DNA from 3 places in the Heyndrickxia sp. FW510-T9 genome. Region 1 is predicted to be linked to each of the others. Evidence: predicted binding sites of a transcription regulator. Region 1 holds the regulator's gene; each other region holds the start of a gene.
What was found. Region 1 encodes LexA, which represses DNA repair genes until DNA is damaged. Its sites were predicted from a motif close to CGAACATATGTTCG; they were not measured.
Positions count from the first base shown of each region.

Region 2: parE (DNA topoisomerase IV subunit B) is a predicted target of LexA. The motif match lies at 6,520-6,533, and genes of this name have one in related genera.
Region 3: uvrB (excinuclease ABC subunit UvrB) is a predicted target of LexA. The motif match lies at 5,300-5,313, and genes of this name have one in related genera.

Region 1 is NZ_JBYSWK010000070.1:3,662-14,764, reverse strand. Features, by position in the region: gene hfq (RNA chaperone Hfq) at 1-4, shown strand, start outside; gene spoVK (stage V sporulation protein K) at 359-1,300, shown strand; gene AC3WJF_RS21480 (methionine gamma-lyase family protein) at 1,456-2,718, shown strand; gene AC3WJF_RS21475 (MDR family MFS transporter) at 2,799-4,226, opposite strand; gene AC3WJF_RS21470 (MarR family transcriptional regulator) at 4,382-4,849, opposite strand; gene AC3WJF_RS21465 (MerR family transcriptional regulator) at 5,421-5,825, shown strand; gene glnA (type I glutamate--ammonia ligase) at 5,900-7,234, shown strand; gene AC3WJF_RS21455 (hypothetical protein) at 7,390-7,554, shown strand; gene AC3WJF_RS21450 (hypothetical protein) at 7,744-7,983, shown strand; gene lexA (transcriptional repressor LexA) at 8,043-8,663, opposite strand; gene yneA (cell division suppressor protein YneA) at 8,831-9,154, shown strand; gene AC3WJF_RS21435 (YneB family resolvase-like protein) at 9,165-9,812, shown strand; gene AC3WJF_RS21430 (DUF896 domain-containing protein) at 9,915-10,145, shown strand; gene tkt (transketolase) at 10,273-11,103, shown strand, end outside.
Region 2 is NZ_JBYSWK010000029.1:7,260-18,362, reverse strand. Features, by position in the region: gene AC3WJF_RS14730 (FAD-binding dehydrogenase) at 1-300, shown strand, start outside; gene AC3WJF_RS14725 (CapA family protein) at 366-1,520, opposite strand; gene plsY (glycerol-3-phosphate 1-O-acyltransferase PlsY) at 1,966-2,565, opposite strand; gene AC3WJF_RS14715 (glycosyl hydrolase family 18 protein) at 2,761-4,479, shown strand; gene AC3WJF_RS14710 (purine/pyrimidine permease) at 4,533-5,804, shown strand; gene AC3WJF_RS14705 (CoA-binding protein) at 5,910-6,323, shown strand; gene parE (DNA topoisomerase IV subunit B) at 6,607-8,577, shown strand; gene parC (DNA topoisomerase IV subunit A) at 8,583-11,027, shown strand.
Region 3 is NZ_JBYSWK010000002.1:166,416-177,518, reverse strand. Features, by position in the region: gene pstC (phosphate ABC transporter permease subunit PstC) at 1-668, shown strand, start outside; gene pstA (phosphate ABC transporter permease PstA) at 668-1,552, shown strand; gene pstB (phosphate ABC transporter ATP-binding protein PstB) at 1,575-2,405, shown strand; gene pstB (phosphate ABC transporter ATP-binding protein PstB) at 2,431-3,204, shown strand; gene phoU (phosphate signaling complex protein PhoU) at 3,254-3,910, shown strand; gene AC3WJF_RS02150 (HD domain-containing protein) at 4,237-4,881, shown strand; gene AC3WJF_RS02145 (CsbA family protein) at 4,948-5,196, shown strand; gene uvrB (excinuclease ABC subunit UvrB) at 5,583-7,562, shown strand; gene uvrA (excinuclease ABC subunit UvrA) at 7,570-10,437, shown strand; gene tagD (glycerol-3-phosphate cytidylyltransferase) at 10,778-11,103, shown strand, end outside.

The DNA.
Region 1 (11,103 bases):
ATAAAAAACAGTGGCGATGGGCTGGACGAATAGAAAAAGCGTAACCTAAATGGTTATGCTTTTTCTTTTTTTGTACATCCTTTTAATCCGATTTTCATAGGGAAGTAATGTTTAGCTAATAAATCGAATAGAATGAATGTAAGGCATTATTTCTTGGGAAAGCGCAAGAAATGACAAATCGATCTATGTTTTGAAAGAATAACCGAGATTTTTGTCATTTTTCGCAAGTTTGTGACTGTTGCATCCCGAAAAGTATGTTGGAGCAAATATAATTATTCGGTGCTTCAATATACAATAGGCATATGTCACAATTTATGCTTCTAAGCGTATACTGTTTTTAGAATGTGAGGTGAACGCTTTGGATCAACCAATACGTATGAAAAATAACGGACAGATAAGTATTGTACTAAATGCTCAACAAAGAGAAATACCTCAATCTAATGTCCATAGGGAAGTTGTTCCAAAGACGAATTCCGCAGAACATGAAGCACTTAAGGAAATTGAATCTGAATTAAGTGCGCTTGTCGGGATGGAAGAAATGAAAAGAATGATTAAAGAAGTGTATGCTTGGATTTATATTAATAAAAAAAGAGAATCCGCAGGGTTAAAAACTGGAAAACAAGCGCTCCACATGATGTTTAAAGGTAATCCAGGAACAGGAAAGACGACAGTCGCTAGAATCATTGGAAAACTATTTCAGAAAATGAATGTCTTATCTAAAGGGCATTTGATTGAAGCGGAGCGGGCTGATTTAGTAGGAGAATATATTGGTCACACAGCTCAAAAAACTCGAGATTTAATAAAAAAAGCAATTGGAGGCATCCTTTTTATTGACGAAGCCTATTCTCTTGGGCGTGGTGGTGAAAAGGATTTTGGAAAGGAAGCAATTGATACACTTGTTAAACATATGGAAGACAAACAGCATGAATTTATATTAATATTAGCTGGGTATTCAAATGAAATGGACTATTTTTTAAGTCTAAATCCCGGTCTTCATTCTAGATTTCCACTTGTTTTTCATTTTCCAGATTATACAGTCGAGCAACTGATGGAAATTGGAAAACGAATGCTGAATGATAAGGAATATATACTTAGTCAAGATGCGGAACGCAAATTGAAAGAGCACTTAGCCTTAATTAAAATGGTAAATCCAATTAGTTTTTCAAATGGACGCTATGTAAGAAATATTATTGAAAAATCTATACGGTCACAAGCTATGAGATTGCTTTCTGATGGAACGTATGACCGCTACGATTTAATAACATTACGTAGCAATGATTTAGTTTTTCCAGATTATTGAACAATGTAAGCTAGTCGAATTGACTAGCTATCTTTTTGTGTTTTTCTAAAACTTATGCAATATATGATATTTTTACATAAAATATTTGGTAAGATAATAAGAAAGCTAATCATTTAATGATAGAACAATTTCAGCAATAGAAGGAGCAGTAAAAAATGTTTCAAAACTTAATGAATGGAGAAAAACTCCAAGCAATCGTAGCGGAAACGGAAAAACAAATAGCATCGATACATCATCAAATAGATAAAAGTGTGGATGAGAATCAATATAGGGTCCTACAAGGCTTTCAAAATCAACGTGTGAGCGATACACACTTTATTCCTTCAACTGGATATGGATATGATGATATAGGAAGGGATACATTAGAAAAAATATATGCAGAAGTGTTCGGGGCAGAAATGGGATTAGTCCGCCCCCAAATCATTTCTGGTACCCATGCTATTTCCATCGCATTATTTGGCATCCTTCGTCCAGGTGACGAATTACTTTATATTACAGGTAGACCATATGATACGTTAGAAGAAATTGTCGGAATACGTGGAAGCGGAAATGGATCTTTAAAAGAGTTTAATATCCAATATAATAGTGTTCCTCTTATGGATAATGGAAAAGCTGACTTTTTCGCAATTGAACAAGCCATTAAACCTAATACAAAGATGATTGGCATACAAAGGTCTAAGGGATATGCAACAAGACCTTCTTTTACAATAGACGAAATTGAAGAAATGATTATTTTCTTAAAAAACATAAAACCAGATGTGGTGGTTTTTGTTGACAACTGTTATGGAGAGTTTGTAGAAACAAAGGAACCGTGCCATGTTGGGGCGGATATAATGGCTGGGTCGTTAATCAAAAATCCCGGTGGAGGAATTGCCAAAACTGGCGGATATATCGTTGGAAAAAAAGAATATATTGAATCTTGTTCCTATCGAATGACGTCCCCTGGGATTGGGGCAGAAGCTGGAGCTACATTATATAGTCTTCAGGAAATGTTTCAAGGTTTCTTTCTAGCGCCACATGTTGTAGGACAAGCTTTAAAAGGGGCAGTGTTCACTTCTGCCATACTCGAGAAATTTGGTATGAATACTCATCCTGCCTGGAACTCATACCGAACAGATTTAATTCAATCTGTTCAATTCGATGATCCAGATAAAATGATTGAATTCTGCCAGGCTATACAATTTTCTTCACCAGTCAACTCTTATGTAACACCGTATCCAAGCTATATGCCTGGTTATGAGGATGATGTTATCATGGCTGCAGGTACATTTATTCAAGGAGCAAGTATTGAACTTACTGCTGATGGACCAATTCGGCCACCATATACAGCTTATGTTCAAGGTGGATTGACGTATTCTCATGTAAAAATTGCCGTCTGTTCCGCATTAGACCGTTTGATGAACAAAGGGTTAATATAATGGATCACCGAAATGATGTTCTCAGACTGTAGACTATAATCTCCGAAAGCATTTCTAATAAAAAACCTGCGCTCGAATGTTCAAGCGCGGGTTCTTTTTATTGCATTCTTTTTATTTGTGAGAAATAGACTGGGGATGAAGATTACCGCAAGGACAATGGCGGATACTAAGAATCCGGCATGGTAACCTTTCAAACCACCCGCAATCGTTGGTTGCGCATCCTTTATGACAGTTGCTACAACGGTGGCGATAGCAGCTGAACCAAAGCTTGAACCAAGGTTTTCAATAATATTTATACCGACACCTGCTTCTGGAAGTTGTTTGCTGTCAAGTCCTGTATAAGCGTCACTCGTCAACGGAAGCATAATTCCTCCAAAACTGGTACCACGGATGAACAATACGATGGAAATCCAAATCATACTTGTTTTATCGGTGATGAAGATAAGTGGAATAGATCCGATCAGCGAAAGAACAAGGCTAGCCATAACTACGTATTTCGCACCGATCTTATCAATCATTTTTCCAATCATTGGCCGAGTAATGAGCATCCCAATTCCTTGAGGGATTAACGCAAGCGCTGCTTCAATTGCCGTGAAATGACGGAGATTTTGAAAGAACAATGGAAGTATTAACATTGGTCCCATGACGGCAATATTCGCTAAGAACAAACCGATGCTTGATGCTGTGAAGCGTTTGTGTGAAAACAAATCCATTGGAAGCACAGTTTGATTCTTTCTAATACGATTATATACTGGGTAAATTACTGCTAATACAAGACCAATGCTCACCCATAGGATTGTTTCGCTGTTGTTAAATGATGTATGATCCGCAGCTTTTGTAATTCCGTAAATCAATGCCGCACTCATTAAGGACAAATCGATAATCGCAAAAACATCGAGTTTACTATCCTTGTTGAATGGTTCAAAGTCTGGAATAGTTTTCATCATAAGTGGTGCAGCAATTAAAACGATGAACACATTGATGAAGAAAATCCAATGCCATGATGCACCTTGAACGATAAAGCCACCGATTACAGGTCCTAAGATTGGGCCGAATATCATAGGTGTACTAACGATTGCCATAACTTTCCCAATATTTTCTGGGCCAGCTGTTTTAACCAAGAGTGTTGACATGAGTGGAGTTATAATTCCAGCGCTAAATCCTTGAAGCAAACGAAAGAAGATGAAGCTGGAAATGTCCCAACTAATTCCAGTGAGAACAGAAATTACACCAAAGGCGATGACTGCTCCGACGAAGATTTTCTTTCCGTTAAATTTGTTCATTAGCCATCCAGATATTGGAACTGCAATTGCGAGGGCTAAAACATATCCTGTAATGGACCATTGAATGGTAGCTAATGTCGTATTGAAATCCTTTGTTAGTTTATCGATGGCGATGTTCACCATAGTTGAATCAAGCATTGGAGCAATTGCTCCAAGTGCAATAGCCCAGGCAGCCGTGAGAATTTCTTTTGGTAATCCTGGTTCTTTTACTTTATCTATTGACATATTAATCTCCTCTTAGAAGTAATCGTTTGTTTCCTTGTCAACAAAAAGATAACATAGTTTTGCTTCTTCGTCAACAAAATAATGACAGTAAAAAGGCAGCTCGTTCTCGATAGAGTCCGTCTGCCTGTGGTTTTATTACTTAAATTTATTCCGATTTAATTAATATCTATTCCTTGTTTCTTTATTTCTGCGTCCAAATGCCTATTATACATTTCCACGAAGCTAAGCATACTGTCGAATTGTTCTTCGGTTACTTGTTCAAATACGATTTTATCCCGTTCTTGAAACTCTTTGTGGAGTTCCTCGTGGATTGTATAAATTACTTTCCCTTGCTTGGTAAGCCTAAAATATATTTCTTTCTTGTTATCCGGTTTTTGGTAGCTTTCGATAAGGCCTTTTTTAATAAGCTTCTTAGTTAATTTACTTATGGCACCTCTAGTCATATAAAGGGACTCTGCAAGTTTTGTCACATTGGTATCTCCATTTTTTTCAATAGATTCGATACAATGTACCTCAGAAGGCTTATAACCATTGAGACTGTCTTCCATCATAGGTTTATTAAGCCAAACCATCTTGTTGTATAAGTCCCTGAAATTCATTATGAGCCGTTCTTCTTTGTTCATGGCCACTCCTCCTACCCGTTGGTGCATTATCAATATTATAAGATTTTTGTACCTATTCAACAATATTAATATAATTATTTTAGGAATTGAGCTATACGTGAAAAAGGAGAACGGAAAGCGTCTAAGCGTTCATTATACAAACGCTAGTTATCAATTGGTAATAATTGATGAAATAAACCAATCCACCAACGACAAGCGAGGCAAGTGTCAAGATATTTGCAAAAGATTGTAGACTTAAATCTACAGTCTTTTTTTATAAAAAAGCCAACAAATACAAGAATGCCAAAGAGTTTCGCCTATGACGAGTAAACATTCTACTGTTCCAAGGAACTATTTTTTAGTTTGTATCTACAGAAGAACTTGTACCGAAAGATCATCATGTCCCTAAAGTGGACAAACGAATTGATTTTGAATTTATTATACAGCACATTGAATCACTGTACTGTTAGGATGTAAAAATAGTGAAAACAATTACTTATATTTTTTCATGTTAGAAATTCTAACATCATCTTGACATATTTAATAACACAAAGTATACTCATATTATTCGATGGAGGAAGGAGAAATCAAAATGAACAAAAAAGAAATCCGTCGTTCCATGCCCATATTACCAATTAGTACAGTTATGCAATTAACTGAGCTCTCGGCGCGCCAAATTAGATATTATGAAGAACATAAATTGATCTCTCCTTCTCGAACTGATGGTAATCGCCGCCTTTATTCTTTAAATGATGTTGATTTACTTTTAGAGATTAAAGAATTTTTGGAGCAAGGAATTAATATGGCGGGAATTAAAAAAATCCTGACAATGAAAGTAACAAATGCAGAACAAGAAATAACTCAGCCATCAGATGAAAACAAAGTTAGTATTTCCGACGAACAAATTCGAAGAGTACTTCGTGAAGAAATGCTGCAAGCTGGACGATTCCAACGTACATCCACGAAACAAAATGAAGTTCCGAGATTTTATCATTAATACAACTTTGGTTTAGTGTTAGTATTACTTTTCTGAAAAAAATTAATTTTTTCCATGTAGGGGGATTGTTCACATTGTCAAAATATAGCCGTGAAGATATTATTCGTATCGCTGAAGAAGAGAACGTAAAGTTTATTCGTCTCCAATTTACAGATATTTTAGGAACAATAAAGAATGTTGAAATTCCATCAAGCCAGTTAGGAAAAGCTTTAGATAATAAAATGATGTTTGATGGTTCTTCCATAGAAGGATTTGTTCGTATCGAAGAATCAGATATGTATCTATTTCCAGATTTAAATACATGGGTAGTTTTTCCTTGGACTGCTGAAAAAGGAAAGGTTGCTCGATTAATTTGTGATATTCATAATGCGGATGGAACTCCTTTTGATGGAGATCCACGAAATAACTTAAAAAGGGTCCTTAAGGAAATGGAGGAATTAGGATTTACTGACTTCAATCTTGGACCTGAACCAGAGTTTTTCTTATTCAAATTAGATCAAAAAGGTGAGCCTACACTTGAATTAAATGATAATGGTGGTTACTTTGATCTTGCCCCCACAGATTTGGGTGAAAATTGCCGTCGTGATATCGTACTTGAATTAGAAGAAATGGGATTTGAAGTAGAAGCATCGCATCATGAAGTAGCTCCTGGGCAACATGAAATTGACTTTAAGTATGCGCACGCATTAAAAGCATGTGATGATATCCAAACATTTAAGTTGGTAGTTAAAACAATTGCTCGTAAGCATGGGCTGCATGCAACATTTATGCCTAAGCCATTATTTGGAGTAGCTGGTTCTGGAATGCATTGTAACCTATCGTTGTTCAAAAAAGGTGAAAATGCTTTCTACAATAAAAAGGGTGAACTTGGATTAAGTGATGTCGCTTATCAATTTATTGCAGGTATTATCAAGCATGCAACAAACTTTACTGCCGTAACCAATCCGACTGTTAATTCATACAAACGATTAGTTCCTGGTTATGAAGCACCTTGTTATGTAGCGTGGTCTGCACAAAATCGCAGTCCTCTTATTCGAATTCCTGCTTCTCGCGGTCTAAGTACACGCGTTGAAGTACGTAGCGTAGATCCAGCAGCAAATCCATATTTGGCTATGGCAGTGTTATTAAAATCAGGCTTAGATGGCATTAAAAATAATTTAAAAGTACCAGCTCCGGTTGATCGCAATATTTATGTGATGAATAAACAAGAGCGGGAAGAAGCTGGAATTGTAGATCTTCCATCAACACTTTATCAGGCATTAGATAATTTAAAGTCGGATGAAGTAATGGTTAGTGCGCTTGGAAAGCATATTTTGGAACATTTCCTTGAGGCGAAAGAAATTGAATGGGATATGTTTAGAACGCAAGTCCACCCTTGGGAAAGAGAACAATATTTAAACATGTATTAATAGAAGAACCCCTTGATACCAGCACTATTAAGGGGATTTTTAATTGGTTAGAAAATAAAAAGATATTTGCATATATATTTTAGAACTCTTATTTGTTTTATTTACATTTTATTGCTTTAACTACAAATACTATTTTTAAAAAGGAGTGAGATTGTGTGAAATGGAATGATGAAGCGGCTCCAAATAATAATTTACCTTCTGAGGTACTTCAATCCTCCAAGTTTGTTTCTACTAAACAAAAGGATCATGCGTTTTCGGAGGAACTCTCGGACGGAGGAGAAAGGGATAAATTTATCAAAAAACAATCCATGAAGAAGTAATGAAAGCACCTATGATGGTGCTTTTTTCTTTGGATAAAAGTTGGAAATTGGTTTAAAAAAAGGATGAGATATGAAAATAATCCAATCATTTTTAAAAATATAAATAAAATATATTAAGAGAAAAGATATTCATGAAGGTAATGGGGACGAGCATAAGATATATCATTAGAAAATCGGAGGTGGTGTAAAGTGTTTGAGGTATATGATGTTGCCATTATTCCGTTAATCCTTGGTGTGGTGGAGCTGTTTAAGAGGGCGGGATTTCCTAAAAAATATTCACCGTTCATTGCTGTAATACTCGGACTCTTATTTGGAATATTTTATTTAGGCACTAATATAAAACAAGGAATTATTGTTGGTTTAATGCTTGGTTTATCTGCAAGCGGATTATATAGCGGAACAAAAAACATGACAAAAAGTGATAAATAAGTCTACTAAAAATAATTTAACCCAAAAGGATAGGATATTCCAACCTTTTGGGTTTTTATTTAATGAATTGCTTGACGATATAGTCCAATTACTTTTCCTAAAATAGTTACATTCGGTAATATAATTGGTTCCATTGTAGAATTTTCCGGCTGTAGACGAAAATAATTCTTTTCTTTAAAAAATCTTTTAACAGTGGCTTCATCTTCTTCTGTCATAGCCACAACGATGTCACCGTTATTTGCTGTTTGCTGCTGACGGACAACCACATAATCCCCGTCTAGAATACCAGCCTCAATCATACTTTCTCCAACGATTTCTAACATAAATATATTCTCGTCAGAAGGTGCTAGATGTTCCGGTAATGGGAAATAATCTTCGACATTTTCTATCGCTGTAATTGGCATTCCAGCTGTTACTTTCCCGACAAGAGGAACATTCACAATGTTTTGCTGAGGAATCGTATCATCTAAATTAAGAACTTCTATTGCTCTTGGCTTTGTGGGATCTCTACGAATTAACCCTTTACTCTCAAGCCTTGATAGGTGACCGTGTACGGTTGAACTGGAGGCTAGTCCAACTGCCTCTCCAATTTCACGAACGGATGGTGGATAGCCTTTCATTCTTACTTCCTGTTTAATGAACTCCAAAATATCTAGCTGTCTTTTTGAAAGCTTTGTCATATATAACACCTCTACAATCGAAGATTCGACTATTTATTAATTTAATTATATCATTACCTTTTTAATTATACAAACATAAGTTCGAAAAAAATGTTGACATCAAACATGCGTTCTTATTATACTTAAAACAATAAAACGAACATATATTCGAAAAAAGGGGATATCTTATGTTGAAATTATGGAAAAATTATTCATATGCTATTATTCTAGTTATTCTTTCATTATTGCTTGGACTAACAATGATCATTCAATTAGATGACCGATCCAATTCATACGAACATATTATTGTATCTGAAGGTCAATCGTTGTGGGAAATCGCAGATACATATAGAATGGAAAATGGAATGTCACAATTAGATTTCATAAAATGGGTTCAAGATGAAAATAATTTAAGCACCACAAATATTAAAGAAGGACAGACAATTGTAATACCAATAAAAATTAAAAATAAAGTTGAAAAGGTAACACAATTAGCTTCTGAAGCAAAGTAGGTAAATTAATATGAATGCAATTATTTATTGTCGAGTTAGCACTACGAAACAATCCCAGGAAACATCTTTATCTCGCCAGGAAGAAGAGTTAATTTTGGCTGCGAAAGAATGGAACTTAAAGATTGTTAATATTATCCACGATCAAGCAAGTGGGTATGATTTAGATAGGCCGGGAGTACTAGAAATGCTTGATAATATAAAAGACAAAGAGATAGAGTCGATTATTGTGCAGGATGAAACGAGAATAGGGAGAGGAAACGCCAAGATTGCTTTACTTCATTGTCTAAAAAAAGAAAATGTGAAAGTATATTGTTTAGATAATAATGGTGAACTAGAGCTTTCAGACTCAGATTCTATGGTGTTAAATATTGTGAGTATGGTCGAAGAATACCAACGCAAATTACATAACTTGAAAATTAAACGCGGGATGAAAAGAGCGGTGGCAAATGGGTATCATCCTGAAAATAATTTGGAACGGAATGGAAATGTATTAGGCAGAGAAAGAAAGAGTATTCCAATAGAAGAGATTGCGCGATTAAGAAATAATGGACTTACATTTGCGGAAATTGCTGCCACATTGCGCGGCTTTGGTTATAATGTTTCAAAAGCAACAGTACATAGAAGGTTTCAAGAGTTTTCGCAAGAAGAAAAGCTATAGTTTAAAAGAGTCCATTCTTGATAAAGGACTCTTTTTTTAGTAACATAACTCTTATTAAAGTAGGGTTGATTTATTTTCATCCTTCTAAAAAGGAGTAAATTTATGCTTTCAAAAGAAAAAATATCAAGAATAAATGAACTTGCAAAAAAGTCTAAAGAGCAGGGGTTAACTGTTGAAGAAGCGAAAGAACAGTCTAGACTTAGAAGAGAATATTTAGAGTCTTTTCGTTCATCTATGAAAAACACGATAGAGACAGTTAGAGTTTTTGATCCAAATGGAGAAGAAGTTACACCTAAAAAATTGCGAGACCTGCAAAATAAAAAGCTACATTAAGGAATATTAATGTAAACCTTTTTTAATATATTTTTAAAAATTATATGGTAATTTATTGAGTTAATATGCTAAACATAAGATAATATGTAATTGAATGTTATTTTTTTATTAGAAAGGATGCATAATTTTGTTTGATAATACAGATCAATTATCGGTAACAACTATTCGTACACTATCAATTGATGCAATCGAAAAGGCAAATTCTGGTCACCCCGGGTTACCTATGGGTGCTGCCCCAATGGCATACACTTTATGGACTCGATTTATGAATCACAACCCTAAAAATCCAAAGTGGTTCAACCGCGATCGTTTTGTTTTATCTGCTGGTCACGGTTCTATGCTTTTATATAGCTTACTTCATCTATCCGGATATGACTTGAGTATGGATGAATTAAAAAATTTCCGTCAATGGGGAAGTAAAACTCCAGGCCACCCTGAATATGGACATACTGATGGAGTAGAAGCAACGACTGGTCCATTAGGCCAAGGTATAGCAATGGCAGTAGGGATGGCAATGGCAGAACGTCATATTGCTGGTGTTTATAATAAAGAAAATTTCGATTTAATTAATCATTTTACATATGCACTATGTGGTGATGGTGATCTAATGGAAGGTATTTCAAGTGAAGCTGCTTCATTAGCTGCACATTTGAAATTAGGTCGATTGGTAGTATTGTATGATTCTAATGACATTTCTTTAGACGGTGATTTGGATAAATCTTTCTCTGAAAGTGTGGAAGGAAGATTTAAATCTTATGGTTGGCAATATATTCGTGTAGAGGATGGCAATGACTTTGCAGAAATAGCGAAAGCTCTTGAAGAAGCAAAATCTGATGATACTCGTCCAACAATGATTGAGGTTAAGACTGTTATCGGATACGGGTCTCCAAACAAATCCGGAAAATCTGCAGTTCATGGTGCTCCTCTTGGTGCTGATGAATTAAAACTGACAAAAGAC
Region 2 (11,103 bases), on a different contig from region 1:
GATAAATTAATTCGGGTTGCAAAGCCCCACAAAATCCTTGATCTTAAAAACGGACCTCTTATTGCCGTAAGATTGAATATTCTAAGTAGAAAAACATTAGGTGGATTACAGACCGATTTATCTGGCAGGGTACTTGATACTACCGGAAAGCTTATACCTGGACTTTACGCTGCAGGTGAGGTGTCAGGATTTGGTGGAGGAGGGGTACATGGTTATCGATCATTAGAAGGGACATTTTTAGGTGGATGTCTTTTTAGTGGAAGGGTAGCTGGCCGTGCCATTGCGGAAGAACTAATGTGAATTTTGAAAAAAGAGCTTTATTCTCTCGATAGAATAACTTCGGAGAAAAAGCTCTTTTTTCAAAATTATTTTATACCGCTCATCATATGTTGCATAATCTCTTTATAGGAGTGATCTGCCATTCCATCTGCATACGCATCTTGTAAAGGGTACAACCTGAAATTTTTAAATTTCTGATTACTAACAAAGGTTGGGAAGAATTGTACATTTTCAAGCTTGATTTTAGTTCCGCTTGATGTAACATCTTTTGAAACCTTTACTTCCATCATACCACCGATATCCTTGTAATCCCACATTTGCCCTGAAATGAAGTTACCAAGCGAATAAATAACGACAGCATCCCGTCCGTCGGAAGTATGAAACTTCTCAATGGGTTGCAAAACATGTGGATGACTTCCAAGAATGATATCTGCACCGCCATCAGTGAAAAGCTTTGCTAATTGTTTTTGTTCTTCATTAGGCTGGCGTTGATATTCAATGCCCCAATGCAAGCTTAATACGACAACATCCGCTTTTGTACGAGCTTTTTTCAATTCAGCCAAGATCTTATCTTTATCAATAATATTGACAAGATAATCTTTTCCTTCAGGAACTGGAATTCCATTTGTTCCATACGTATAAGCAAGGATAGCAATTTTTATACCATTTACATTTTCAATTCTTAACGTATCATGATCTTCTTTGTTTTTAAATGTTCCAACATGTGGCAGGTGTACCTTATCATAGTACGAAAGAGCACTTAATAATCCTTTTTCACCTTTATCTAGAGCATGATTATTAGCAGTTGTCACAAAATTAACACCAGCATCCATAATTGCGTCTACTATCTGATATGGACTGTTAAAACATGGATAACTCGAAACGCCTAACTGCACTCCACCAGGAGTTGATTCTTGATTTGCAATTAATAAATCCGGTTTATGTAACATCGATTTTACATGTTGAAAAATCGGTTTAAAATCATAACCTTTTTTCGTTTGAGCATCCTCATACACCCAATCATGGATTAATACATCACCAATTCCACCTATTACAGCACTGGAATGAAACTCCTTCGTTTGTACACTTAATGTCCTCGTTGTATTTATTTCGACAGTATGTGTTTTCTTGGAAAATGCATTTTTCCAGTCAGCATATTGATTAAATGATAGAATCCCTATTATCGCCAATAATAATAAGCATATCATTAAAACTCCTACACGTTTTTGTTTTCCCCTCATTATCAAACCAACCTTTACATCATATCAATCTTACATGAATCTAATTGTACTTTTATATTACTATACGAATTACAATTCGTGGTAATTTTTTTGGAAATTAGCGAAAAATAAAAATAAAAGCGGAAGCGACTTGCTCATCGGCGTACGGATGAGTGAAATTTGAAGTTTAATTTCACCTTCGTAGTCTTCGACGCAAGATTTAGGAAACACAGTGAGGCAGTTCACGAACTATTGAAAATTGAACTACCATTTTCACCGAGTGAAATTAGCATTTCAAATTTCACCTGATGTTGACTTATCGTAGGGAGGAGAAAGAGAAATCCGCTAGCCGATAGGCGCTGTAGCTAGACATAGACAACTAGTATAAAAGGTTTTTCACAGAGCTTTATAAAACATGAAAAACGCCCTAATAATTTATATTAGGACGTTCTTTCATTATGTCACCTTATATCCATTTCACTTTCGGTTCCGTTTTTTGTCTTATTCTTCTTAGATTAGCTCTATGTCGATAGATAACAAAAAAACCAAGAGCAAATACTACTACAAATAATGGCCAATCATGGTTTATGAACATTTCAATAAAAGCATAAATGATGGCAAATATACCAGCAATGATAGACGATAAAGATACATATTTACATATTTTCAAGCTCAACAAAAAAACAATTACTACGATTAAAAATAATAATGGGCTATACGCCAAGATTATACCACCTGATGTTGCCACTGCTTTTCCACCTCTAAATCCGGCAAAGATCGGAAACATATGGCCAACAACAGCAAACAATCCGACTAATAGGGGATGAATTTCAGCTTGAACTCCAAAAAATAAAGGAAGTAGTGTCGCAACCGTTCCTTTTAAAATGTCAGCCGCCGTAACAGCAATCCCTGCCTTTATTCCCAACGTTCGAAATGAATTCGTTCCTCCAAGATTGCCGCTTCCATGTTGGCGGATATCAATGCCGTAGAAAAGTTTTCCAACAATTAAACCTGAAGGGATCGAACCAAGAAGGTAGGCAAGTATTAATATAAGTGCATATAACATCAACATAACTCCTTTTAAAGGATTCAAATAAATTTAAACACAAATTTTTATCCAATCTTCATAATTAGGGCTCTATTATTGTATCATGGAAAGATAGAGAATAAAAAAGATTTTTCACAAGATTAATCATTATTTTGCTCTTTAATAGACTTTGTCCTCCTTTACAATTAGGTTAGGGCATTCAGGAGGATTACGATGGAAACGATACCTTTAAAATCTATTGCCCCCAAAAATAACAGATGGTTCTTCATTCTGATTTTTCTCTTTATCATGATTACAGGGGCATTATTTTCTATTTTCTACCCTTTTGCTTCCATGAAAAAAGTGAACTATTTATCCGGAAAATATCCGGTATTGATAAAAGGAGAAATCCATGGAAATGGAATATACAGCGAAAATACAACATATATCCCGTTAAAAATAGTTAAGGATGTAATCGATGATAGTATTTACGAAGAAGGTAAGACACTCATCATTACAACTAAATTAAACGTGATTCAAATTTCATTAAATAAAAAAAATATGTATGTTAATGGGAATCCAAAACAAATGGACTTTCCTATAATTAAAATAGTAGATAATCAAAAATATATTTCTATGGATTTCCTTAAATCCATATATCCTATTCGTTACCATATAACGAAGCATACAGGAGTTATTTGGATTCAAATGGAAAACGAACATTATTATAATGGGAAAATTGATTCAAAAAATAGCAAAACAGCATACTTACGTTTACGTAAGCAACCAAACTTACAATCCCCATATGTAGCTGAGGTTAAAAAAGGGGAATCTGTCTATATTGAACGTGAATTAAATGAATACTATTATGTTAGAACAAGAGAAGGCATTAGTGGATATATTAAAAAACCTTATATAAAAAAAGAAAATCTCGTACATGTGAAATTCCCTTTTTCAAAAGAAACAGTTAGCTTACCAGCCATCACAAATCCTGTACAATTGTCTTGGGAGGCAGTCTACACAAAAACACCTGATCCTTCCCAGCTTCCGAAAATGCCTGGAGTTAATATAGTCTCTCCGACATGGTTTCTATTAAAAAATAAAGACGGAGAAATATCGAGCCTTTTATCATCACAATATATAAAATGGGCAAAACAGCATCATATGCAAGTGTGGGCATTATTTTCAAATTCATTTAATCCAGATTTAACAAAAGCTGCTTTCAGTACAATTGAAAAAAGACAAAAAATCATTAAACAGCTTGTGAACATCGCAAATAAGGAACATTTAGATGGAATAAATATTGATATAGAAAATGTTTACCCTGAGGATGGACCACTAGTTACTGAGTTTGTGAGAGAACTTTCTGCCTACCTCCATTCTAATCATAAATATGTTTCGATGGATATTACATTCATCGCAAAAGGCAACTGGTCGGAATTTTATGAGCGGGAAAAGTTAGGAAAAATAGTTGATTACCTCATTGTAATGGCATATGATGAACATTGGGCAAATTCACAAGTAGCAGGAAGTGTTGCAAGTTTACCATGGGTCGAAACTAGTCTTCAGCCAATATTAAAGTTAGTTCCGAACGAGAAAGTCATTCTTGGTATTCCTTTTTATACACGTTTATGGAAAGAACAATCGAAAGACGGGAAAAAGGAGATATCCTCCAGTACATTTTCTATGAATCAAGCAAATGCTTGGATAAAGGAACATAAATTAAAAGTACTGATGGATTCTGAAAGTGGACAACATTATGTAGAGTATACTGAACCAAAAACCCATACTACGTATAAAATGTGGTTGGAGGATGAATATTCTTTAGCTAAAAGAGTTGATATTGTGGAACACTATCAATTAGCAGGAATTGCATCATGGGCAAGGGTTTTTGCAGATGAAAATGCCTGGGTTTCACTCAAATCTAGTCTATCTGCTTATAATCAAAAATAATATAGTGTTTGTAGATTAGGAATGTAGATTATTTTAGTTAGGGGTTTTATGTTATGAAAACATTTCTGTCAGCCATCCAATGGATGGCTTTTATGATTGCTGGAGCAATTGCAGCTCCTATCGCTATTGCTGATTTATTTCATTTAAATCCAGTAGAAACATCAGCATTTGTGCAAAGGACGATATTCGTATTAGGAATAGCCGGTCTATTGCAAGGGATCGTTGGCCATCGTCTCCCAGTCAGCGAAGGACCGGCTGGATTATGGTGGAGTGTATTTGCTATTTATGCTGGATTTGTAGGGAGCATTTATTCCTCTGGCATCGCAACATTAAATGCCCTTTGTGGCGGAATGATTTTTAGCGGAATTGTATTCTTTATTCTTTCTGCCTTTGGGTTAATTGAAAGATTAGCTAAGCTTTTTACGCCAACGGTGACATTTATTTATCTTTTTTTGCTAATCCTACAATTAAGCGGTTCGTTTATTAAGGGAATGCTAGGATTATCAGAGGAACAAGCCCATATTCAACCATCTATTGCCATTTTGTGTATTGTTATCATTCTTGTAACGTTCTATCTCGGGAAAGTAAATATACAATGGGTACGTCAATTCTCGATAATATTCGGACTGTTGATAGGCTGGGTCCTTTTTATCATTTTCCGTCTTGCACCTAAGGTTCCGAGCAGTCATGCAATACTATCGTTTCCAAGATTATTTCATTTCGGAATGCCGACCTTTGATGTAGGCGTTCTTACCACTTCATTATTTATTACGATATTATTAACAACAAATATGATTGCTTCCATTCGTGTTATGGAAGAGGTTATTAAAGGGACGTCTGAAAAGAGTGTTAACTATAAACGCTCTGGATTCGTTTCTGGTTTCAACCAAATTCTTGGAGGTGTTTTTTCTGCTATTGGATCTGTACCAATTTCTGGCTCCGCGGGATTTGTTGCACAAACAGGCATTAAATCGATAAAGCCATTTATCATAGGTGCTGTATTCGTTACCGTTATTTCGTTGTTACCACCTCTCATGAATATCATGTCAGCACTTCCAGCACCGGTTGGATATGCAGTAACCTTTGTAATTTTCACAAAAATGATCGGGCTTGCATTATCAGAAATTGAAAAAGCAACCGATCGGCAAATTACTTATACCACTGCTGGTATCGCATTAATGGTCGGGGTCGGAACAATGTTTTTGCCCCCTGAAGCCACCGTTAAGCTACCGGCGTTCATCGGGTCTCTCGTAAATAACGGATTAGTATTAGGAACAATCATTGCCATTTTAACTGAACAATATTTAAGATGGCAAAAGAGATAATCATAAGTTGCAGGATTTCATAGAAAAGCTTACCATTATAAGAAATCCGCTAGCCGATAGGCGACGGAGCTAGACAAAATAAAAAGACTTATGGGGGGTTTTAGGATGTCCATTGAAAATCCAAGCAGAGATGAAATCAAGCAAATCTTAAAAAAGGCAAAACGCATTGCAGTTGTAGGATTAAGTGATAATCCAGAGAGAACATCTTATATGGTGTCAGAGGCGATGCAAAAGGCTGGCTATGAAATTATTCCTGTTAATCCTTCCGTCAATAATGTTTTAGGAACCCAAGCAGTTTCTTCCTTAAAAGAAATCAAAGGACACGTTGATATTGTCAATGTGTTTCGCAGATCAGAATTTTTGCCTGAAATAGCGAAAGAGTTTTCCGAAATCGATGCTGATGTTTTTTGGGCACAGCTTGGCCTTGAAAATGAAGAAGCATATCAGTTTCTAAAAGAAAAAGGATATACGGTAGTAATGGATCGCTGTATTAAAGTAGAACACGCTTTAACAAAATGATTTTTCTTTAAACAAGCGTATTATTTTTTTGTACGCTTGTTTTTTCTTCATATAAGACTAATACGTTTATTCTCGTAAAATGAATACATAAGAAATGATCAAATCAATTAAGTTTATGGAAAGAGCATTTGCCAAATAGGAATTTATCGCTAAAATAGTTCATAGACGCTTATTTGGTGTATGTTATAATGATTAACGAACAAATGTTTGTTCTGTCGTTTCTCTAATAAATAATGATTGTACCTAGAGATAGAGAGCAGTGTTGTTGAAAGGGGAATTTTTTGTGAGTAAGAAAGAGAATATATTTGAATACAATGATGATGCTATCCAGGTGTTGGAGGGCCTTGAAGCGGTTCGAAAACGCCCAGGGATGTATATAGGTTCAACAGATGCCCGTGGTTTACATCACCTTGTTTACGAAATTGTTGATAACTCCGTAGATGAGGCACTAGCTGGCAATGGGAATCATATCATTGTCAAAATTCATAAAGACAATAGTATCAGTGTAGATGATAAAGGACGCGGGATGCCAACCGGAATGCATAAATTAGGCAAACCAACAACAGAAGTCATTTTTACTGTTCTGCATGCTGGCGGTAAATTTGGACAAGGCGGATACAAAACATCTGGAGGATTACATGGTGTAGGTGCATCTGTCGTAAATGCCTTATCAGAATGGTTGGTTGTAACGATAAAGCGTGACGGCTATGTATACGAGCAACGATTCAAAGATGGAGGTAAACCCGAAACGACGTTAGAAAAAATCGGGAAAACCAATCAGACAGGAACAAAAATTCACTTTAAACCTGATCCAACGATGTTTAGTACGACTACGTACAATTACGATACCCTGTGCGAACGGTTAAGAGAATCCGCATTTTTATTAAAGGGATTAAAAATAGAAATAATTGATGAGCGTTACGGACAAAGTGATACGTTTCATTACGAAAATGGAATTGAAGCGTTCGTAGAATATTTAAACGAGGGAAAAGATGTTCTTCATCCTGTTGTCATGATTGAGGGAGAAGCAAGTGAAATTGAAGTAGAATTTGCTTTCCAATTTAATGACGGATTTTCAGAAAACATTCTTTCTTTCGTAAATAATGTTCGTACTAAGGATGGAGGTACTCACGAAGCTGGCGCTAAAGCAGCCTTAACTCGTGTGATTAACGAATATGCGAGGAAAGTTAGCCTTTTAAAAGAACGTGATAAGAATTTAGAAGGAACCGATATCCGTGAAGGGCTATCAGCGATTGTTTCTGTACGTATCCCTGAAGAGCTCTTGCAATTTGAAGGACAAACGAAGGGAAAGCTTGGTACAAGTGAAGCACGTTCAGCTGTCGATTCTGTTGTATCCGAGCATCTAGCCTATTTCTTAGAAGAAAATCCTGATTCCAGTAACTTATTAATTAAAAAGGCAATAAAAGCTGCCCAAGCCCGTGAAGCGGCACGAAAAGCTCGTGAGGAAGCACGTAGCGGCAAAAAGAAAAAGAAATCAGATAGTATTTTGTCAGGAAAGTTAACTCCTGCACAATCACGAAATCCAGAAAAGAATGAGTTATACCTTGTTGAGGGAGATTCCGCTGGAGGTTCGGCCAAACAAGGACGCGACCGCCGTTTTCAAGCCATACTCCCGCTTCGTGGAAAAGTAATAAACACAGAAAAAGCAAAGCTTCAGGATATTTTTAAAAATGAAGAAATCAACACGATCATCCATACTATTGGAGCCGGTGTGGGTCCGGATTTTAATGTGGATGATGTCAACTATAACAAAGTAATCATCATGACCGATGCTGATACGGATGGAGCTCATATACAAGTATTGTTACTTACTTTCTTCTATCGTTACATGCGTGCTCTAATAGATGCTGGAAAAGTATATATAGCTCTCCCACCTCTTTACAAAGTAAGTAAAGGAAGCGGTAAAAAAGAGGTAATCGAGTATGCGTGGACTGAAAATGAATTACAAACTGCCATTAAAAAAGTTGGAAGAGGCTATATGCTCCAACGTTATAAAGGTCTTGGAGAAATGAATGCAGACCAATTATGGGAAACTACGATGGATCCGGAATCAAGAACATTAATCCGTGTGCGCATTGATGATGCAGCAAGAGCGGAACGTCGAGTAACTACCCTAATGGGGGATAAAGTAGAACCGAGACGAAAGTGGATTGAAAATAATGTTGCTTTTGGTCTTGAAGAAGATCAAAGCATATTAGAGAATGAAAATCTTACTGTCGAAGGAGGGGAATAGATCTAATGACAACAGTGGAACGTTTTCAAGATTTACCTTTGGAAGAAGTAATTGGAGACCGTTTTGGAAGATACAGTAAATATATTATTCAAGATCGTGCCCTTCCCGATGCAAGGGACGGTCTAAAACCAGTACAAAGACGTATTTTATACGCGATGCATGTTGAGGGAAACACTGCAGATAAAGGTTTCCGAAAATCGGCTAAAACAGTCGGTAATGTAATCGGTAATTATCACCCACATGGGGATACATCTGTTTATGATGCAATGGTTAGGATGAGTCAGGATTGGAAGGTTCGCAATGTTCTAGTGGAAATGCACGGAAACAACGGTAGTATTGATGGGGATCCGCCTGCTGCAATGCGTTATACAGAAGCACGTCTTTCCGCAATCGCGTCTGAACTTTTACTTGATATTGATAAAGACACGGTTGATTTCATTCCAAACTTTGATGATACATCGAAAGAACCAACTGTTCTGCCAGCAAGGTTTCCTAATCTATTAGTAAATGGATCAACCGGAATATCAGCCGGATATGCAACAGATATACCTCCTCATCATCTTGGGGAAGTAATAGACGGGACCATTATGCGTATTGAACGACCTAATTGTACGATAGAGGACATAATGACCGTTATCAAAGGTCCCGACTTCCCAACAGGCGGAATCATTCAAGGAATTGATGGGATAAGGAAAGCATACGAAACAGGCAAAGGTAAAATGATTGTCCGCGGCAAAACTTCCATTGAGGATATGCGTGGTGGAAAACAGCAAATTGTCGTAACCGAAATACCTTATGAAGTTAATAAAGCGAATCTAGTTAAGAAAATAGATGAACTTAGATTGGATCGCAAAGTAGAAGGAATTTCGGAAGTTCGCGATGAAACAGACCGTACTGGACTTCGTATAGTTATTGAATTAAAAAAAGATGCAGATGCTGAAGGTGTCCTATACTATTTATTCAAAAATACAGACTTGCAAGTATCTTATAACTTTAATATGGTTGCAATCCACAATCGTCGTCCAAAATTGCTTGGTATTCGTGAGCTTTTAGACTCTTATATTGAACATCAAAAGGACGTCGTTACAAAACGAACGAAATTTGATTTACAAAAAGCGTTGGATCGCCAGCATATCGTTGATGGACTTATGAAAGCTCTATCCATTTTAGATGAAGTAATCGCTACCATCCGTGCTTCCAAAGATAAACGAGATGCTAAGGATAACTTAATTGCCAAATATGATTTTACAGAGCCACAAGCCGAAGCTATCGTTTCCTTGCAGCTTTATCGCTTAACTAATACTGATATTACAGCTCTTCAGAAGGAAGCAATGGAATTAAATAAGAAAATCGAGGAATTAACAGCCATTCTTGATAGTGAAAAAAATCTGCTAAAAGTAATCAAAAAAGAATTACAAGAAATAAAGAAGAAATATGCTGATGAGCGCAGAACGAAAATAGAGGATGAAATTGAAGAAATAAAAATCAATCTTGAGGTTATGATCCCTAATGAGGATGTCATGGTAACGGTAACAAAAGATGGTTATGTGAAGCGGACAAGTATTCGTTCCTATACTGCTTCTAATGGTCTTGATCTCGCTATTAAAGATACAGACCGCTTGTTATTCCAAGAAGAGATTAATACCACCAAGGTTATTTTACTATTTACGAATAAAGGTAATTACTTATATTGTCCAGTACATGAATTACCAGATATTCGTTGGAAGGACCTTGGCCAACATATTGCTAATATCGTACCAATCGAAAGAGACGAACAAATCATTAAGGTACTCACCATTAAGGATTTTTCTGCTCCTCAGTACTTATTATTCGTAACAAAAAACGGAATGGTCAAAAAGACAGAATTAAATCAGTATAATGCACAAAGATACTCCAAACCATTAGTTGCTATTAATTTAAAAGGGAATGACGTAGTAGTCGATGTTCATTTAACGGATGGGCAAATGGATTTATTCATTGCTACACATATTGGCTACGGCTTGTGGTTTAGTGAAGAAGAAGTCAATATCGTAGGAGCAAGAGCTGCCGGTGTGAAAGGAATCAATTTAAAAGACGAAGACTATGTGGTTTCTGGAAAAATCGTATCAAATCCAGAAAAAGAATTCATTTTTATCGCAACCCAAAGAGGGGCAATAAAGAAAATGAAAATGTCAGAGTTTGAAAAAACAACTAGAGCAAAACGCGGGGTTGTCATGCTAAGAGAATTGAAAAATAATCCGCATCGGATTGCTGGTATGGATATAGTAGAAAATAGTGATATCATGAACATTCAAACAGAAAAAAATAATAACGAACAAATGAATATAGTGGAAATGCGAGCAAATGATCGTTATTCCAATGGTTCCTTTATTTTTGATGAATCGGAGAACGGCGTAACGAATGCCATTTGGAAAGAATCATCCAGCAAAAAAGAAAATGAAAAGAATTAGTTATAAAAAAAGAACTTGCCAATTATTTGAAGGCAAGTTCTTTTTTAGTATGAACTGTATTTGAGAGGAAAATATT
Region 3 (11,103 bases), on a different contig from region 1:
CTTTAATAATAGGATCTTTTGCAGTTACTTTTTTAGCCGCACTTATTTGTGCCCCTTTATCTATAGGTGCTGCTGTCTTTATGACAGAGATTTCACCGAAATTCGGCAAAAAAATTCTGCAGCCGGTGATTGAGCTTTTAGTTGGGATACCTTCAGTAGTTTATGGATTTGTAGGTTTGTCTATTGTAGTTCCTTTTCTAAGAAATGCTTTTTCTGGTAGTGGATTTGGAATTTTAGCAGGAACGATTGTATTATCAGTCATGATTCTACCAACGATTACAAGTCTTTCCGTTGATGCTATTCAAGGGGTGCCTAATTCATTGCGTGAAGCATCGCTATCTTTAGGAGCGACGCGCTGGCAAACTATTTATCGTGTTATTTTAAGAACAGCCCGACCAGGATTACTGACAGCAATTGTATTCGGAATGGCAAGAGCTTTTGGTGAAGCATTAGCTGTTCAAATGGTTATTGGTAATGCGGCTATTTTGCCTCATTCATTAGTAGAGCCTGCCTCAACCTTAACAAGTATTTTAACGATGGGGATGGGAAGTTCCATTATGGGTCAAGTTGAAAATAATGCTCTTTGGTCTCTAGCTCTCGTTTTACTATTTATGTCTTTATTCTTTATTTTAATCGTTCGAATGATAGGCAGAGGGAGGTCCATTTAATGAATGCAAAATTAGCAGACCGTATTGCAACTGCAGCCTTTTATTTAATCGCTGCGTTCATTGTTATCCTTCTAGCGGGGTTGCTTGGATATATTGTTATAAGAGGAGTCGCACATATAAATTGGCATTTTATTACTTCTCCGCCACAGGCAGTGCAGGCAGGAGGAGGAATTGGACCTCAATTATTTAATTCCTTTTATCTCTTGGTGTTAACAATGGTTATCAGCATCCCTCTTTCATTAGGTGCAGGGATTTATATGGCTGAGTATGCGAAGAAAAACGCTTTTACAACAATCTTAAGAACTGCTATAGAGGTTCTTTCCTCGTTACCATCCATTGTTGTAGGACTTTTTGGATTTTTGTTTTTCGTTATGTATATGGGCTGGGGATTTTCCATCCTTTCTGGGGCACTTGCTTTAACCGTGTTCAACCTTCCACTTATGGTACGGGTAGTAGAGGATTCTATTAGATCAATACCAGGTACACAAAGAGAAGCAGGGTTAGCATTAGGTGTTTCACGCTGGGAAGCCATTAAGCATGTACTAGTTCCGGCCGCTATACCAGGTATTGTGACTGGGGTTGTTTTAGCATCAGGTAGGGTTTTTGGTGAAGCTGCTGCTCTAATTTATACAGCCGGAATGAGTTCGCCTATGCTAGATTTTACAAATTGGAATCCATTAAGTCCTGCATCACCACTCAATCCATTAAGACCTGCAGAAACACTTGCTGTTCATATTTGGAAAATTAACGGTGAAGGAATTATGCCCGATGTTGCTGCTGTTTCAAGTGGTGCAGCCGCACTTCTAGTAATTGTCATCTTAGTCTTTAATATAGGTGCACGTTGGTTTGGAAAATTACTATATAAACGGATGACATCCTCATAATGGTAGGAAGGAGAACGATATTATGGTTTCCACAGTATTAAAAAAGGAAAAGAAATCTTCAATATATATAGTGGATGAAAATCCAATAGAAAAACCAAAAGAGTTAGCAATCGGAACGGAAAATATTAATGTTTTTTATGGAAAGAACCAAGCAATTCATAATGTTTCACTGCCTTTCTATAAAAATCAGGTTACTGCACTTATTGGACCTTCAGGTTGCGGTAAATCAACTTTTTTACGAAGCATCAATCGAATGAATGACGAAATTCAAGGCTGTCGTATCGAAGGGGAAATTCTCTATAACGGAATAAATCTAAATGACCCAAAAGTAAATATATTTGAAGTTCGAAAAAATATTGGGATGGTTTTTCAAAGACCGAATCCATTTCCTAAGTCCATTTTTGAAAATGTTGCATTTGGACCAAGGCACCATGGTGAAAAAAATAAACGAGTCCTTCAAGAGATTGTTGAAAAAAGCTTAAAGAAGGCAGCACTTTGGGATGAGGTAAAGGATCGTTTACATCGTTCAGCCTTAAATCTATCTGGTGGCCAACAGCAGCGTTTATGCATTGCTAGAGCTATTGCCATGGAACCAGATGTCCTACTTTTAGATGAACCAGCATCAGCCCTTGATCCAATTTCAACAGGGAAAATAGAAGAACTAATTACAGAGCTTAAAAATGATTTTACGGTTGCTATTGTTACACACAGCATGCATCAAGCAGCTCGGATTTCAGACCATACAGCCTTTTTCTACATGGGAGAACTAATTGAATTTGGTGCAACAAAGGATATTTTTACGAATCCAATGCAAAAACAAACTGAAGATTATGTCTCAGGGAATTTTGGATAACTTCTAAAAGTAGGTGAAGAGAAAAATGACAGTATCAGCCTCCGCAACTTCGATTATTCAAACAGATTCGGTAAATGTTTATTATGATAATTTTAAAGCGTTAAAAGATATTCAATTAAATATTAAAGAAAAGGCAGTTACAGCTTTGATAGGTCCGTCTGGATGTGGGAAGTCTACATTCTTAAGAACCTTGAATCGCATGAATGATTTAATTTCTGGATTTCGTGTAGAAGGAAATATTTTCATAAAAAATGAAAATATATATGATTCCAAAGTAGATGCGGTTGATTTGCGTAAGCAGGTTGGTATGGTTTTTCAACGGCCAAATCCATTCCCAATGTCTATCTACGATAATGTTGCATATGGTCCGCGGATTCATGGAACAAAGAACAAGAGGATCTTAGATGAAATTGTGGAAAAAAGCTTAAAAGCTGCTGCCCTTTGGGATGAAGTGAAAGATCGCTTGAATACCTCTGCAATGGGATTATCAGGGGGCCAGCAACAGCGTCTAGTTATTGCAAGAGTTTTAGCTATACAGCCGGAAGTAATATTGATGGATGAACCGGCATCAGCACTTGATCCTATTTCAACATCAAAAATAGAGCAGCTTATTTTGGATTTGAAAGAGAAATATACGATCGTGATTGTTACTCACAGTATGCAGCAAGCTGCCCGTGTATCAGATGAAACAGCCTTTTTCTTAAATGGTGAAGTAGTGGAATTTGATGAAACAAAGACGATTTTTACAAATCCGCAAAAACAACAAACAGAGGATTACATTACTGGTCGTTTTGGTTAAGTAAGGGGAAAAACAAATCACACGTTTTCAGTCGAAGGGAGAAATGACGGTGGCTAGACGTATTTTTGAGGATCTATTAACAGAGCTACATGAAAATTTATTAAAGATGGGTCTTTTAGTGGAGGAAGCAATTTATAAGGCAATTAAATCTTTAGTGGAAAAGGATCCTGACCTTGCCTTAGAAGTAGTTTTGGATGACCAAAATATAAATGAACTTGAATTGAAAATAGAGCAAAAATGCTTTGAATTAATTGCTACGCAGCAGCCGGTAGGGACAGATTTACGCAGGATTGCGACGATGCTCAAAGTATCAGCAGATTTGGAACGAATGGGTGACCACGCAGTAAGTATTGCGAAATCAACTATCCGTCTAAAAGATGAAACGTATATAAAGCCATTAATTGATATACCGAGGATGGCTGAATTGGTCAAAGAAATTGTTCATGATGCGCTTAACTCCTATGTAGAATTAGATCGCGATGCAGCCATTGCAGTTTCGCAAAAAGATGATCGCATTGATCAATATTATGCAGAAATATTCATAGAATTAGTGGATATTATGAAAGAAAATCCGGCTTGGGTTAACCAGGCTACCCATCTTTTATTAGTTGCACAGCATTTAGAAAGAATCGGGGATTATGTAACGAATATTTGCGAGTGGATCGTCTATTTAAAAACAGGCTCTTTAATAGATCTAAATAAATAAAACAAACTGGTATGTAAATGTTGGCAGACCTACTGAAGCAAGCATATATGAGAGACGAATAGCAACGAAAGACGAGCAGGTGGCTTGTTTGGCCAGCGAATGTAGTTCATTAAAGTTTTTGTTGTTTTTATAGTACTTTAGTCCTGATTCGTGCAGTTCATTAACCATTTCATGCGGTTAAAAATTGAATTCGTACAGTTCAAACATAATTTCGTGCAGTTCATCTATTTTTGACACATAATAAAAGTTAACCTCATCAACACTTGATGAGGTTATATTATTTTTGATACAATCACTAGAAATATTTATAGATAGGAATGATATAAATGGGTGTTCATCAATATTTTAAAAGCTTATCGGATCTTGAAAAGCTATACCGCTGTCCAGGAAAATTTAAATTTCAGGATCATTCTGTTGCTAGTCATTCCTTCAAAGTAACAAAAATTGCTCAATTTTTTGGTACAGTTGAGGAACAAGCGGGAAACCAGGTAGATTGGAAGTCTTTATATGAAAAAGCTTTAAATCATGATTATAATGAACTCTTTACAGGTGATATAAAAACTCCTGTTAAATATGCCTCTAAAGAATTGCGGGACTTATTTAGCCAAGTAGAGGAGCAAATGTCTAAAAAGTTTGTTTTAAGAGAGTTTCCGCAGGAACTGCAATCCATTTATTTAGAGCGCTTTAAGGAAGGGAAGGATAACACGTTAGAAGGGAAAATATTATCTGTTGCCGATAAGGTTGATTTACTTTATGAATCCTTTGGTGAAATCCAAAAAAGCAATCCAGAAAGCTTATTTCAAGAAATCTATGAAGAATCGTTAATGACTATTCTACAGTTTAAAGAAATGATAAGTGTCCAATATTTTTTAAAAGAAATTTTACCTGACATGCTGAATGAAAAGTTTATTGAGCATAGTGAATTGAATAGCATTACTAAAAAAATCATAAAAGCTAGCTTATCCGACTAAATTCCGCTTTTACATTAACCATTTTTTCGTTATGATAATAAAAGTGAATTATATGGAGGAATGAATATGATCGGAAAAATTATTGCTGCCATTTTCTTGCCGGGAATATTAGTAGTCTTTTTTGCTAGGGTTACTTATAGTAAGATTATTGGTCTTCTATTAACGGTAGCTTTAATAGTTGCGTCTGTCTACAAGGGGTATACTCATACAGAGGCATTGTATATTATAGATGCAGCCTCGTTAACCGCCGGCTATTTCTTTTCTGCCAAAATGGGCCCAAGAAAACAAAAAAAACATCCAAATCAAAACGCTTAATGCTTTAATTCTTTTTTTGCATTAAGCGTTTTTTTGCTTTCCTACTGAACAGCCTCTATTCATTGAAAGTTCTACTCACTTTCTCCACCTGAAAAAATAAAACCGAAAATTTGTTCGCTTTTTTGTGGTTAAAAACTTCATGTTTGTGGTAAAATAAGTACTATGATTATTAATGGAAAATTCACAAGGTTGTTTTCGCATAGATTGTTAAATTTCGAATAATTGCCTAATCCGTTCTAAATATATTGACGGGGCATCTTTTCGAAAAACTCAATTCAAATTACTTGGTAAATTTATTTTAGACTATTAATTTTAGTTTGAAATATTACCAGGTCGAAAAGAGCCTTTAAATAGATATATTTCTAGTATGGATGGGAGGCTTTGGCATGAAGGAACAATTTGAGCTTGTTTCAAAATATTCACCACAGGGAGATCAGCCGGAAGCGATAAAGCAAATCGTCGAGGGAATTCAAGCTGGTAAAAGGTATCAAACATTGCTTGGAGCAACTGGGACAGGAAAAACATTTACGATCTCGAATGTGATTAAAGAAATAAATCGGCCAACATTAATCATTGCTCATAATAAAACATTAGCTGGTCAATTATATAGTGAATTTAAAGAGTTTTTTCCTAATAATGCCGTCGAATATTTTGTTAGCTACTATGATTATTATCAACCTGAGGCATATGTTCCACAAACGGATACATATATCGAAAAGGACTCCAGCGTAAATGATGAAATAGATAAACTGCGGCATTCCGCTACATCTTCATTATTCGAAAGAAATGATGTAGTGATTATTGCCAGTGTTTCTTGTATATATGGTTTGGGTTCGCCTGAGGAATATCGGGAAATGGTGCTTTCCTTACGAACCGGAATGGAAATAGAACGAAATCAATTGCTCCGGAAGCTTGTGGATATTCAGTATGCAAGAAATGATATCGATTTTCAACGGGGAACATTTCGAGTCAGAGGAGATGTAGTTGAAATTTTTCCGGCATCCCGTGATGAACATTGCATGCGTGTCGAGTTTTTCGGTGATGAAATTGACCGCATTCGCGAGGTGGATGCCCTAACAGGTGAAATTATCGGAGACCGGGATCATGTTGCTATATTTCCGGCATCCCACTTCGTTACTCGTGAGGAGAAAATGCGCATTGCGATTGAAAACATCGAAAAGGAATTGGAAGAACGGTTAAAAGAATACCATGAGAATAACAGATTATTAGAAGCGCAACGACTGGAGCAACGAACAAGATACGATCTTGAAATGATGAGAGAGATGGGTTTTTGCTCGGGAATTGAAAACTATTCCAGACACTTAACATTACGCCCGGCAGGATCTACGCCTTACACCTTAATGGACTATTTTCCGAAAGACATGTTGATAGTTATAGATGAATCACACGTGACACTCCCGCAAATTCGCGGAATGTATAATGGGGACCAAGCGCGAAAATCAGTGCTTGTAGACCATGGATTTCGTTTACCATCAGCACTAGATAATCGTCCGCTTACATTTGCTGAGTTTGAGGATCATGTGAATCAAATTGTGTTTGTTTCTGCAACTCCTGGTCCATATGAATTAGAGCATACACCTGAAATGGTCGAGCAAATTATTCGACCAACAGGATTACTTGACCCAAATATCGTTGTCCGACCAATTGAAGGACAAATTGATGATCTGTTGGGAGAAATAAATGATCGTGTTAAACGGAATGAACGGGTTCTTGTTACAACCCTAACGAAGAAAATGTCTGAAGACTTAACGGATTACTTGAAGGAAGTTGGTATCAAGGTTCAATATTTACATTCAGAAGTAAAGACGTTAGAACGAATTGAAATCATTCGCGATCTTCGTCTTGGAAAATATGATGTATTGGTAGGTATCAATCTTCTTCGGGAAGGCTTGGATATTCCGGAAGTATCATTAGTAACCATTCTTGATGCTGATAAAGAAGGATTTTTACGATCTGAGCGCTCTCTTATTCAAACCATAGGCCGTGCTGCTCGAAATGCAAACGGTCAAGTAATTATGTACGCAGATCGAATGACGGATTCGATGGTAAAAGCGATTGAGGAAACAAAACGCAGGCGTTCCGTTCAAGAAGAATATAATGAGAAGTACGGCATTACGCCTAAAACGATTCAAAAGGATATTCGTGATGTGATACGTGCGACACACGCAGCAGAGGAGCAAGAAGAATATACTCCTAAGGAAAAATCAAGGAAGCTTACAAAGCAAGAACGTGAAACATTAATTGCAAGTCTTGAAAGAGAAATGAAGGAAGCAGCAAAAGCTCTTGATTTTGAACGGGCAGCCCAGCTTCGCGATACATTATTAGAGCTAAAAGCGGAAGGATGATGCCCAAATGGCAAAAGATAAAATCATTGTGCAGGGAGCAAGGGCACATAATCTAAAAAATATAGATGTAACGATACCGCGTGATCAGCTTGTTGTAGTAACAGGCCTTTCTGGCTCAGGAAAATCATCCTTGGCATTTGATACAATTTATGCGGAAGGACAAAGGCGATATGTAGAATCGTTATCAGCCTATGCAAGGCAGTTTTTAGGACAAATGGATAAGCCTGATGTGGATGCAATTGAAGGCTTATCCCCGGCAATTTCTATCGATCAAAAAACAACCAGCCGTAACCCGCGCTCTACGGTTGGAACTGTTACGGAAATTTATGACTATTTACGTCTATTATTTGCCCGTGTTGGTAGACCGATTTGCCCGAATCATGGGATTGAAATTACATCACAAACGGTGGAGCAAATGGTGGACAGAATCATGGTATACCCAGAAAGGACGAAACTTCAAGTCTTAGCCCCAATCGTGTCGGGTAGAAAGGGTACTCATGTAAAAGTATTTGAAGATATTAAAAAACAGGGCTTTGTTAGAGTGCGGGTTGACGGAGAGCTGCGTGATCTTGGGGAAGAAATTGACCTTGAGAAAAATAAAAAGCATTCCATCGAAGTGGTAATTGACCGTGTAGTAGTGAAAGATGGGGTTGAAGCCCGACTTGCTGATTCATTAGAAACAGCATTACGACTAGCGGATGGGAAAGTGATTATCGATGTGATTGGCAAAGATGAGCTACTTTTCAGTGAGCATCTTGCTTGTCCGCATTGTGGTTTTTCTATCGACAAAATGGAGCCACGCATGTTTTCCTTCAATAGCCCATTTGGTGCGTGTCCCGAATGTGACGGCTTAGGGACTAAACTTGAGGTCGATATAGAACTTGTTATTCCTAATAAAGAATTATCATTAAAAGAAAACGCAATTGCACCTTGGGAGCCTGTTAGTTCGCAGTATTACCCGCAACTACTAGAAGCAGTCTGCAAACACTATGGAATTGATATGGAAATACCAGTGAAAGATATCCCGAAACATCAGATGGATATACTTTTATATGGTTCTGGAAATGACTCCATCTATTTCCGTTATGAGAATGATTTTGGTCAAATACGAGAAGGAAATATACGTTTTGAAGGGGTAATTCCTAATGTAGAACGTCGCTATAAAGAAACAAGCTCCGATTATATCCGGGAGCAGATGGAAAAATATATGGCACAGCAAGCATGTCCGAAATGTAAAGGTTATCGCTTAAAAGAGGAAACACTTGCAGTCAAAATTAATCAAAAGCATATCGGGGAAGTAACTGAATTTTCAATTGAAAATGCCGATCAATTTTTCAATAGTCTTGATCTGACGGAAAAGGAAATGAAAATAGCAAATCTTATTCTCCGTGAGATAAAGGAAAGGCTCGGATTTTTGGTGAATGTTGGATTGGAATATTTATCATTAAGTAGAGCTGCAGGAACCTTATCTGGCGGTGAAGCCCAGCGAATTCGGCTAGCCACGCAAATTGGTTCCAGGTTAACAGGTGTTCTCTATATTTTAGATGAACCATCCATCGGGTTACATCAGCGTGATAACGATCGTCTAATTAGTACATTGAAAAATATGCGAGACATTGGCAATACACTCATCGTCGTAGAACACGATGAAGATACAATGCTTGCTGCAGATTACTTAATTGATATTGGTCCTGGAGCGGGTATTCATGGAGGAGAGGTCATTTCCGCTGGTACTCCAGAACAAGTGATGAATGATTCAAATTCCTTAACAGGTCTATATTTATCAGGTAAGAAATTCATTCCTCTACCTGTTGAAAGAAGAAAACCTGACGGACGCTTTATTGAAATTAAAGGTGCGAAGGAAAATAATTTAAAAAATGTGAACGTAAAAATTCCACTTGGAACATTTGTTGCCGTTACTGGTGTATCTGGTTCAGGTAAAAGTACGCTTATAAATGAGATTCTGTATAAATCACTTGCTCAAAAGCTTTATCGTTCCAAAAGCAAGCCCGGTGAACATAAGGACATCAAAGGAATAGAGTATCTTGAAAAGGTAATTGATATTGACCAATCACCAATCGGAAGAACACCGCGTTCAAATCCTGCTACTTACACGGGTGTGTTTGATGATATAAGAGATGTATATGCTACAACAAACGAAGCGAAAATTCGCGGGTATAAAAAGGGGCGATTTAGCTTTAATGTAAAAGGTGGAAGATGCGAAGCATGTCGCGGAGACGGGATTATCAAAATCGAAATGCACTTCCTTCCTGATGTGTATGTACCATGCGAGGTATGTCACGGAAAACGATATAATCGTGAGACTCTAGAAGTAAAATACAAGGGAAAAAGTATTGCGGAAGTATTGGATATGACTGTTGAAAATGCCCTTGAATTTTTTGAGAACATCCCAAAAATTAAACGGAAGCTCCAAACGATTGCAGATGTAGGACTAGGCTATATACAGCTTGGGCAACCTGCAACCACCTTATCTGGTGGAGAAGCACAAAGGGTGAAGCTTGCATCTGAACTACATCGCCGCTCAACAGGTAAGTCGTTTTATATATTGGATGAACCTACTACAGGCCTACATGTAGATGATATTGCAAGACTTCTTGATGTCTTACAGAGACTTGTAGAAAATGGTGATACCGTTCTTGTTATTGAACATAATCTAGATGTTATCAAAACCGTTGACTATATTATAGATCTTGGTCCCGAAGGTGGTTCAAACGGTGGAACGATTGTAGCTACTGGAACTCCTGAGAAAATTGCTGTGGTGCAGGAATCCTATACCGGGAAATATTTAAAGCCTATCTTAGAACGAGATGCTGCTAGAATGAATAATAAAATTAAGATGATAGTGAATCAATAGAAAAAATCTATTCCGGATATTATTTCGGAATAGATTTTTTTCGTTCTACCCTCTAGTAAACAATTTATAAGGAAAACTATAAGCATAATGAAATAAACTCGTTTGTAGAGATTCATTATTCTATTAGTTAAAAATATATGGTCTCTTGTCGAATATTTAAATAAAATGCAGTTTCATTACAGTCCTTCACCTTTATTGTCGATTATGTTACATTTCCTTTATAAGAATTGAATTAAATTGTAAATTACATTATAATTTTCAATATGTTTTTGGGAAATTAGTTAGCTGTCACTCTTACAATAAAAAAATAAAATAATATATTGATAAGGAGTTTGTTACAGTGAAAAAAATACTAACATATGGAACTTTTGATTTATTACATTGGGGACATATAAACCTATTAAAAAGAGCAAGAGATTTAGGTGATTATCTAGTAGTAGCTTTATCATCTGATCAATTTAATGAAATAAAAAATAAGAAATCGTATCACAGTTATGAGAATAGAAAAATGATATTAGAATCTATAAGATATGTTGACGAGGTAATTCCAGAAAATAATTGGGATCAAAAAATACAAGATGTAATCGACCACAATATTGATGTCTTTGTAATGGGTGATGATTGGAAAGGACATTTTGACTTTTTAAAAGAGTATTGTGAAGTAAT